One region of the Streptomyces sp. NPDC056480 genome, then DNA from elsewhere that is predicted to be linked to it. Evidence: riboswitches for the same ligand, from Rfam matches in the RefSeq annotation. Region 1 holds a riboswitch; the other holds the start of a gene.

Region 1 (5,007 bases):
CCGAGGCCGCTCTGGACCGTCTGGCGAAGCTGGTCGCCGAGGGTCTGGACGAGCTTCCCGAGACCGTCTGATCCGGGTCGCCCCCTCTGTACGACGAAAGGCCGCCATCGCCGGAATTCCGGCGGTGGCGGCCTTTCGCTTTTACACTGCCCCTCTTTTCGGGCAGCACGAAGCAGCGGCGCCGAATTGCTATTCCATGTATACGATGCGCGCGTTAATTCCGGGAACTCGCCGTGTTGACTGCATGTTGCGAAACCCTCACACGGCCGCGGTCCGGCCTCTTGAGACGGTGCAACGACTGCGAGCGCTCCGCGTGCAGCGCGGTCAGCGTCCGCGCCCGCTCGGCGTCGCCGCGCGCCACCGCGTCCACGATCGCACCGTGCTCGGCCCAGGCGTCCACCGGCCGCTCGGGCTGCTCGACCGCGTACATCCAGGCGATCTTGTGCCGCAGCTGGGTCAACAGCGCCGTCAGGGCCGGGCTGCCGGAGGCCTGCGCGAGGGTCTCGTGGAACCAGCCGCCGAGTGAGCGCAGATCCTCGCCCTGCCCGCGCCTGGCCCGCTCCTGCCCCAGCCTGACCAGGCCGCGCAGCACCTTGAGATGGGCCTCCGTGCGCCGCTGGGCGGCGCGGGCCGCCCCCAGCGGTTCGAGCAGCGCCCGCATGTCGAGCAGATCGGCGGCCTCCTGGTCGGTGGGCTCGGCGACATGCGCCCCGGCGTGGCGGCGGGAGACGACGAAGCCCTCGGACTCCAGGGTGCGCAGGGCCTCGCGGACCGGGACGCGGGACACCCCGTACCGGCGGGCCAGCTGGTCCTCGGTCAGCCGGCTGCCCCGCTCGAAGACGCCGGAGACGATGTCGTCCCGGATCGCCGTGCATACCGAGTGCGCGGGAATGCGCATGTCCGACCTCCGCCTTTGGTCTGCGCGAGTCAATTCCGACGGCGCCTGTTCTGCGCCCGATCTGCGACTCTATTGCAGCACGCCGGAATTTCCGATGCCCCGGCGGAATATCGATGTCCCGCGGCCGACGAAAAGCCCCGGCTCTGTACGAGCCGGGGCTTTTGCGATGCGGGGGGGGGCGGCGGCGGAACCGCCGGCCCCGCGCGAGGGCGTCCTGGACCGTCCTGGATCAGACGTTGACGCCGCGGGCGCGCAGGTACGAGACCGGGTTGATGTCGGAGCCGTACTCGGACGTCGTCCGCGCCTCGAAGTGGAGGTGCGGGCCGGTCGAGTTCCCGGTCGAGCCCGAGATGCCTATCCGCTCACCCGGCTCGACGGTCTGGCCGACGGAGACCCCGATGGAGGAGAGGTGCCCGTACTGGGTGTACGTGCCGTCGTTCATCCGGATGACGATGTTGTTGCCGTACGCGCCGCCCCAGCCGGCCTCGACGACGGTGCCCGAGCCGACGGAGACGACGCTGCTGCCGTAGGAGGCGTGGAAGTCGATGCCGGAGTGGCTGCCGGAGGACCACAGCGAGCCGCCGGTCTGGTAGCCGGTGGACACGTACGTGCCCTCGACGGGCAGCTGGAAGGAGGCCAGACGACGACGCTCGGCCTCACGGGCCGCACGCTGCTCGGCCTCGCGGATCTCCTTGGCGCGGGCCTCGGCCTTGCGCTTCGCCTCGGCCTTGGCCTTCGCCTTGGCGGCGACCTCGAAGGCCTCCTGCTCCTGGGCGGCGGCCTGGGCGTCGATCCGCTCGGCGAGGGAGTCCTCGGTGATCACCTTGATGAGACCGGTGTCCTCGAGCGAGCGGTTGTCCGTGTCGGCGGCGAGCGCCGGGGAAGCGAGGGTTCCGATGACGCCGGTGGTGGCGAGCGTCGCCGCGCCGGCGATGCCCACGCCGCGGCGCGCCATCCGGCTCGGAGCACGATGCTTCCCGGTGGCACGGGTGAACGCCATGTAGGGGCTGATCCTTTCCTTCCCTCTCGCCTACCGGGTTAGCTGACGGGTTCGGAGCAGGAAGGTCTCCTACGAGCCCCTCCGTACGAGACGAAGGCGCCCGATTCACCCCAGGGACTACGCGTGGGTCCCCGGCTCCCCAGGCTCGCGCCTGACGGGGACTCGGCGATGTCTGTCCGATGCCGCGGGTGCGGCACGTGCAACTGACGAACAGACGCACCGACGCTATGCGGATCGTCTTTCAATCACCAACCGGACACGCATTTTGTAAGACATGCCACAGGGCATACAGCCACCCTTAACCTCAATACGGACAAAGGGGAGGACCCCGACGAACTGCGCCGTCGGGGCCCTCTCTTGCCGTGTCCGCGGTGTGAATCAGCCGGTCACGACGGTCACTTCGCCGATCCCGAGCGCGCGCACCGGCTCCGCGATCTGCGCCGCGTCGCCGACGAGCACGGTGACGAGCCGGTCCACGGGGAAGGCGCTGACCACGGCCGCGGTCGCCTCGACCGTGCCGGTCTCGGCCAGCCGGGCGTACAACTGGGCCTGGTAGTCGTCCGGGAGGTGCTGCTCGACCTGGTCGGAGAGCGTCCCGGCGACGGAGGCGGCGGTCTCGTACTTGAGCGGCGCGACCCCCACCAGGTTCTGCACGGCCGTCTCCCGCTCGGCGTCGGTGAGCCCCTCCGCGGCCAGCTTCCGCAGCACCTTCCACAGGTCGTCAAGAGCGGGACCGGTGTTGGGCGTGTCGACGGAACCGCTGATGGCGAGCATCGAGGCGCCGTTCCCCCGGCCGTCCGAGCGGAGCACCTGCCCGAAGGCGCGCACGCCGTACGTGTAGCCCTTCTCCTCCCGCAGGACCCGGTCGAGCCGCGAGGTGAGCGTGCCGCCGAGGCAGTACGTGCCCAGGACCTGGGCCGGCCAGACGCTGTCGTGGCGGTCGGGTCCGACCCGGCCGATCAGCAACTGGGTCTGGACGGCGCCGGGACGGTCCACGATGACGACCCGTCCGGTGTCGTCGGCGGTGATCGGCGGCATCGGGAGCGGCTCGGCCGGCTCGCCGGTCCAGGCGCCCAGGGTCTCGGCGAGGACCTTGTCCAGGTCGACACCAATGAGGTCGCCGACGACCACGGCGGTGGCCGTGGCCGGCCGGACGTACGCCTCGTAGAAGGCGCGGACCGCGGCGGCGTCGATCGCCTCGACGGTCTCCTCGGTGCCCTGGCGCGGCCGGGACATCCGGGCCTCGGCCGGGAAGAGCTCCTTGGAGAGCTGCTTGGCGGCGCGGCGGGCCGGGTTGGCCGTCTCGTGCGGGATCTCGTCGAGGCGGTTGCGCACCAGGCGCTCGACCTCGGTCTCGAGGAACGCCGGCGCGATCAGGGCCTCGGAGACGAGACCGAGCGCCTTGGGCAGCCGGGAGACGGGAACCTCCAGGGAGACCCGTACGCCCGGGTGGTCGGCGTGCGCGTCGAGCGTGGCGCCGCAGCGCTCCAGCTCGGCCGCGAACTCCTCGGCGCTCTGCTGGTCCGTGCCCTCGAAGAGCGCGCGGGCCATGATGGTGGCGACACCGTCGAGACCGGCGGGCTCGGCGTCCAGCGGGGCCGGCAGGAAGATCTCCACGGCCACGACCTGCTGGCCGGGGCGGTGACTGGTGAGCACCGTCAGGCCGTTGTCCAGGGCGCCGCGGTCCGGGGCCGGGAAGGCCCAGGGCCGGGCGGTGCCGGGCCTCGGCTGCGGGTGGAAGTCCATGCTCGTCAAAGACGCGGCGGCGTCGCTCACTGGTCCGCTCCCTCTTCCTCGTCGTCGCCGTCGGCGTTCTCGCTCTGCTCGGTCGCCAGCGGCTCGTAGACCAGCACCGCGCGGTTGTCGGGGCGCAGCGTGGCCGCGGCGACGTCCCGCACCTCGTCGGCGGTGATCGCCAGGACGCGGTCGACGGCGGTCAGCGCGAGCTGCGGGTCGCCGAACAGCACGGCGAACCGGCACAGTTCGTCGGCGCGGCCCGCGACGGTGCCGAGCCGGTCGAGCCACTCGCGCTCCAACTGGGCCTGCGCGCGCTCCATCTCCTCGGGCGTGGGGCCCTCGGCGGCGAACCGGGCGAGTTCCTCGTCGACGGCCGCCTCGATCTGCGGGACCTCGACCCCGCCGGAGGTCTTGACGTCCAGCCAGCCGAGCGAGGGCGCGCCCGCGAGCCGCAGCATGCCGAAGCCGGCGGCGACGGCCGTGCGGTCGCGGCGGACCAGGCGGTTGTGCAGCCGGGAGGACTCGCCGCCGCCGAGGACCGTCAGGGCCAGGTCGGCGGCGTCGCACGCGCGCGTGCCGTCGTGCGGCAGCCGGTAGGCGGCCATCAGCGCGCGGGCCGGGACCTCCTCCTCGACGACCTCGCGCAGCTGCTCGCCGATGACCTCGGGCAGGTCGCCGGAGCGCGGTGCGGGCTTGCCGTCGTGGCCCGGGATGGATCCGAAGTACTTCTCGACCCAGGCGAGGGTCGTCTCCGGGTCGATGTCCCCGACGACCGAGAGCACGGCGTTGTTCGGGGCGTAGTACGTGCGGAAGAAGTTCCGCGCGTCCTCCAGGGTGGCCGCGTCCAGGTCGGCCATCGACCCGATCGGCGTGTGGTGGTACGGGTGCCCCTCCGGGTAGGCCAGGGCGGTCAGCTTCTCGAAGGCCGTGCCGTACGGCACGTTGTCGTAGCGCTGGCGGCGCTCGTTCTTGACGACGTCCCGCTGGTTCTCCATGGACTCGTCGTCCAGGGCGGCGAGCAGCGAGCCCATGCGGTCGGCCTCCAGCCAGAGCGCGAGCTCCAGCTGGTGCGTGGGCATGGTCTCGAAGTAGTTGGTGCGCTCGAAGCTCGTCGTGCCGTTGAGCGAGCCGCCGGCGCCCTGCACGAGCTCGAAGTGCCCGTTCCCCTGGACCTGCTTCGAGCCCTGGAACATCAGGTGCTCGAAGAGGTGAGCGAGGCCCGTGCGGCCCGGGACCTCGTGCCGCGAGCCGACGTCGTACCAGAGGCAGACCGCGGCGACCGGGGTCAGGTGGTCCTCCGAGAGCACCACGCGCAGGCCGTTCGCCAACCGGTGCTCGGTCGCTGTCAGGCCGCCGGAGCCGGCCTCGGCCG
Region 2 (5,007 bases), on a different contig from region 1:
TGGCGCGCAGGCCGCGGGGCGGCCGGCCGAGCTGGAGCTCGAAGGCGGCGATGTCCCGCTCGGTGGGCTCGGTGCGTTCGGTCTGCGGAGGGGGCGTTTCCATGTTTCTCTCGGTTGCCTTGCTCGTCTGGTGCGGAGGAGGGGTCAGGGGCGGTCGGCGTGGTCGACGCCGTCCCAGAGGTTGTCGTACCAGGGGCGGTCCGCCGCTCCCTGGTCGCCGCGGGGCCGTTGCTCCGCGTCGGGGTCGTTCACGGTGAAGCCGGTCTCGCCGGGAAGCACGTAGTGGAGGTGCTCGCGGGCGAGGCGGCGGACGTAGGCCGGGTCCTGGAGGCGGGCCTTCTCGTCCCTGAGTTCCTCGACCCGGCGGGCGGCGTCGGCGGCCCTGCGCTCCTGTTCGGCGATCTCGCCCTGCTGGGAGACGTAGCTCCGCATCGGGTAGGCGAGCGCCACGACGAGGGAGCAGACGACCAGGGCGAGGAAGGCCGCGCGGCCGGTGAGCCGGGAGCGGCGGGCCTGGCGGCGGGTCTGGGAGCGGTAGACACGGGCGGCGGTCTGCTCGCCGAGCAGTCTGATCCGGGTCGCGGTGGAGAACCGGTCCCGGTCCTTCGCGGCCATGTCGTGTCGCCTCCCCTGTTCACGCGGACGTCCCCGCACACGGTACGGGACCGAGTACGGGGACGTACGGAAGCCGCCCTGCGGAGGGGCTCAGCCGTCGATCAGCCGTGCGGGGTGATCAGCCCTTGAAGCGCGGGAAGGCGCTGCGGCCGGCGTAGACCGCGGCGTCGTCGAGGATCTCCTCGATGCGCAGCAGCTGGTTGTACTTGGCGACGCGGTCCGAGCGGGCCGGGGCGCCGGTCTTGATCTGGCCGCAGTTCACGGCGACCGCGAGGTCGGCGATGGTGACGTCCTCGGTCTCGCCGGAGCGGTGGGACATCATGCACTTGAAGCCGTTGCGCTGGGCGAGCTCGACGGCGTCGAGGGTCTCGGTCAGCGAGCCGATCTGGTTGACCTTGACCAGGAGGGCGTTCGCGGTGCCCTCCTCGATGCCGCGGGCCAGGCGCTCCGGGTTGGTGACGAAGAGGTCGTCGCCGACGATCTGGACCTTGGTGCCCAGCTTGTCGGTGAGGACCTTCCAGCCGGCCCAGTCGTCCTCGTACAGCGGGTCCTCGATGGAGACCATCGGGTACGCGGAGACGAGCTCCTCGTAGTACTCGGTCATCTCGGCGGCCGAGCGGGACTTGCCCTCGAACTCGTACTTGCCGTCCTTGTAGAACTCGGACGCGGCCACGTCGAGGGCGAGCGCGACGTCGGAGCCGGGGGTGTAGCCGGCCTCCTTGATGGCCTCGACGATGAGGTCGAGGGCGGCGCGGTTCGACTCGAGGTTCGGCGCGAAGCCGCCCTCGTCGCCGAGGCCGGTGGAGAGGCCCTTGCGCTTCAGCACGGCCTTGAGGGTGTGGTAGATCTCGGCGCCCCAGCGGAGGGCCTCGGAGAAGGACTCCGCGCCGATCGGGGCGATCATGAACTCCTGGATGTCGACGTTGGAGTCGGCGTGCGACCCACCGTTGAGGATGTTCATCATCGGAACGGGCAGCAGGTGCGCGTTCGGGCCGCCGAGGTAGCGGAAGAGCGGGAGGTCCGAGGCCTCGGACGCGGCGTGCGCGACGGCGAGGGAGACGCCGAGGATGGCGTTGGCGCCGAGGGAGCCCTTGTTCTCGGTGGCGTCCAGGTCGAACATGGCCTGGTCGATCAGGCGCTGCTCGGTGGCGTCGTAGCCGACGAGCTCCGGGCCGATCTGCTCGATGACGGCGAGGACGGCCTTCTCGACACCCTTGCCCAGGTAGCGGTTCGGGTCACCGTCGCGAAGCTCGATGGCCTCGAACGCACCGGTGGAGGCGCCGGACGGAACAGCAGCACGACCGGTGCTGCCGTCGTCGAGGCCGACCTCGACCTCGACCGTGGGGTTGCCTCGGGAGTCCAGGATTTCCCGGGCTACGACGACGTCGATGGACGGCACGAGCATCTCCTTTTTGGGATGTGACGCTGGATGTGACGCAAGGTCGGTGCAGGGTCGCTTGGCCTTGCGACAAGAGCCTAACCGGCTCGGGGGCTCCGGCCAGCCGGGCGCCCGCCCCCTGGGACGAAAAAGGACCCAAGGGCAGGCATGTCGGGACGAAGGGCCTCAGATCTACCGGCCGGTAACCGTGTGGGCGGTCCGCTGTTCCTGCGGGCCCTCCCCCTCAGTACCTCCGCCGGTCCCTCCGTACGCCCTCCGGAAACGGGGGAACCCCGGTCCGACGCGCACGGGGGATGGGCGCGTCGGGCCGGGGTGGTCACCGCGGGAGGGTCGGAGGGGCCGCGTGAGCCGCCGGACTCACGCGAGCCGCCGGGCTCACTTCAGGTGAAGCTGCTGGCCCGGGTAGATCAGGTCGGCGTCCTCGACGACGTCCTTGTTCAGCTCGAAGAGCTTGGCCCAGCCGCCCTTGACGCCGTGCGCCTGGGCGATCTTGCTGAGGGTGTCGCCGGCCGCGACCTTGTACTCGCCGTCACCCTTCTTGACCTTCTTGCCGGTCGGGGTGGTGACGGTCTTCTTCGCGGCGGCCTGCGGAGCGGCCTGCTGCTGCGCGGCCTTCTTCGGGGCCTGGCGCTGCTCGCTGCGGGTGGTCGGCTGCTCGGCCTTCCGCTCCTGCTGCGGCTGCTGGGTGCTCTGCTGCGGCGCGCTCTCGGCGGCGCCGGTGTTCGGCGAGGCGCCCGAGAGGCCCACGCCGCAGGACGGCCAGGCGCCCTTGCCCTGGCCCGCGAGGACCTTCTCGGCGATGGCGATCTGCTGGGACTTCGACGCCTGGTTGGCGGTCGCGGCGTAGGCGGTGCCGCCGTACGCGGCCCAGGTGGAGGCGGAGAACTGCAGGCCGCCGTAGTAGCCGTTGCCCGTGTTGATGGACCAGTTGCCGCCGGACTCGCACGCGGCGACGGTGTCCCACTCGGAGACCGTGGCGGCCGAGGCGGTGCCCGCGGTCATCAGCGGGGCGGCGACGGCGACACCGGTGACGCCGACGAGCGTGACGACCTGGGTGGCCTTGGACGGACGGCGGTGTTTGCCCTTACCGGAAAACAGCATGGAGATTCTCCTCACCGACGCCTGTGAGGTGAGCTGTCGGGTTCGGGCCGGAAAGTTGCCCGGCCGCGTGTCCTAGCACGCGGCTTCACCCCAAGCCGTTCGCCGGCCGTCTGTCTCAACGGCCGGGACCGGCACTTACCTTGGGTCCCCCACTCCTGCCTTCGGCGCTTGCGCGACGACTGTTCCCATCGGCCGACGGCAGGATTCGGCGTTTCGGTCGACGGGGCCCGCGGTGGCGAGCGGTGACGACCGTAGACACAGACCCACCGGAAGTTCAAAGAGGCGCATTGCGGAAATATCGCCCCTACTTGCCTTCCGGCGGGGGTTGTTTGTGCAGGTGAGACGCGACGGAAGCGGAGTTTGCGGGCGTGACACGCCAGTTGGGGCGAAGAGACCCATGTCTCACTTGCCCAGAACCGGACATATGACCCTGAACTACTCCGCCGACGCGGTCGAACCCGCCGTCAGGTCGAGGGCCTGACCAGGGAGGATGAGGTCCGGATCGACGCCCACGGTCTGCCGGTTGGCGTCGTAGAGGGCGGTCCAGCCTCCGGGGAGTTCGTTCTCCTGTGCGATGTCGGACAGATTGTCGCCCGGCTGCACGAGATAGGCGCCCGACTTGCCCTGACTGTCCGTTGCGTCCGATTCCTTCGAAGCGTCAGCCGGGGACTTCTCCAGGGGGTTTTCGGTCAGCTTGTTACCCGATGAAGCATGTCTACCTGATTCGGTTGAACTGTCCGACTTGCCGGTTTCCTCCGGAGCGGCGTCACCCCGGTGCTTCCCGGTTCCGGGAGTGGCCGGCGACACGTCGTCCGTCGGCCCGCCGGGCGTGGTGGCTCCCGGCGCAGTGGGCGTACCGGGCGTAACCGGCGTAACGGACTCATCGGGCGTGACCGGCGTGGTGGGCACCGTCGGGTGGCTCGGGTCGGTCGACACGGAGGGGCTCGCCGGGGTGGTCGGCGTCACGGGAGCGGTCGGCGAGACGGGAGTGGCGGGTGCGGTGGGCGAAGCCGACTCCGTGGCCTTCTTCGCGTCCTTGGACGCCTTGGACTCCTTCGCGTCCGACGAGGACCCCTCGGAGGTCCCGGGAAGACCGGTGGTCCAGTTCGACTCGGGAACCGGGCCCGTGGGGGCCTTGGGGACGCTCGCGGGGCCGGGATCCACGCCGGGCGAGGTGCCGTCGTTCGTGAGGCCGGCGATCGGCGCGCAGGTGGCCCACTCGGTGGACCCCTTGGCAAGGGCCTTCTCGGCCACCGCGATCTGCTGGGCGCGGCTGGCCAGGTCGGGGCTGGGCGCGTACGTCAGGCCGCCGTTCCGCTCCCAGCTGTCCTGGGTGAACTGGAGCCCGCCGTACATGCCGTTGCCGAAGTTGGCGCTCCACTGGCCGCCGGACTCGCACTCGGCGACGCGGTCCCAGGTGGCGGCGTCGGCGGCGGAGGCGGACCCGGTGGCGAGCAGCGGCAGCGCCATGGCGGAGCCGGTCACGCCCGCGGCGACGACGATTGCGGGGGCCTGACGGGGGCGACGGTGACGTCCGTTCCCGGAACGCATAGGAGCGCCTTTCGCGTGACGACTGTGTGGACGACCCGAGTTGCCGGACATGGCCGAATTACTCAACCACGTTGACGAACCGAGCTGACCGGGAAGGTAGCCCTATTCGAACGCTCATCACAAGTCGATGCACCCGCGATCACGTGAAGATCACAGTTCTGATGAACCGTCACTTCGTGGAGGTCGTACGGAAGGGGAGAACTCCACCGGAAGCGTGCGCAATCCGCGCATGATGAGCCCTCCGCGCCACCGCAGTTCCTCGGGATCGGCGGCAAGTCGCAGGTCCGGAAGCCGAGTCAGCAGGGTGGCGAGCGCGGTCTGTCCCTCGAGCCGCGCGAGCG

What was found. A riboswitch is a leader RNA that binds a small molecule or an ion and turns the genes downstream of it on or off. The one in region 1 is predicted to bind cyclic di-AMP.
Region 2: another riboswitch for cyclic di-AMP. It lies ahead of ACFQ79_RS29120 (transglycosylase family protein); the one in region 1 lies ahead of ACFQ79_RS10340 (M23 family metallopeptidase).

Annotation. Positions count from the first base shown of each region.
Region 1 is NZ_JBHTSA010000016.1:64,372-69,378, reverse strand. It holds gene ACFQ79_RS10350 (HPr family phosphocarrier protein) at 1-71, shown strand, start outside; gene ACFQ79_RS10345 (GntR family transcriptional regulator) at 215-898, opposite strand; gene ACFQ79_RS10340 (M23 family metallopeptidase) at 1,128-1,898, opposite strand; cyclic di-AMP (ydaO/yuaA leader) riboswitch at 1,911-2,076, opposite strand; gene ACFQ79_RS10335 (M16 family metallopeptidase) at 2,277-3,644, opposite strand; gene ACFQ79_RS10330 (M16 family metallopeptidase) at 3,671-5,007, opposite strand, start outside.
Region 2 is NZ_JBHTSA010000084.1:16,238-21,244, reverse strand. It holds gene ACFQ79_RS29135 (DUF501 domain-containing protein) at 1-103, opposite strand, end outside; gene ACFQ79_RS29130 (septum formation initiator family protein) at 145-615, opposite strand; gene eno (phosphopyruvate hydratase) at 734-2,020, opposite strand; gene ACFQ79_RS29120 (transglycosylase family protein) at 2,390-3,115, opposite strand; cyclic di-AMP (ydaO/yuaA leader) riboswitch at 3,119-3,292, opposite strand; gene ACFQ79_RS29115 (transglycosylase family protein) at 3,551-4,666, opposite strand; gene ACFQ79_RS29110 (cytochrome P450) at 4,817-5,007, opposite strand, start outside.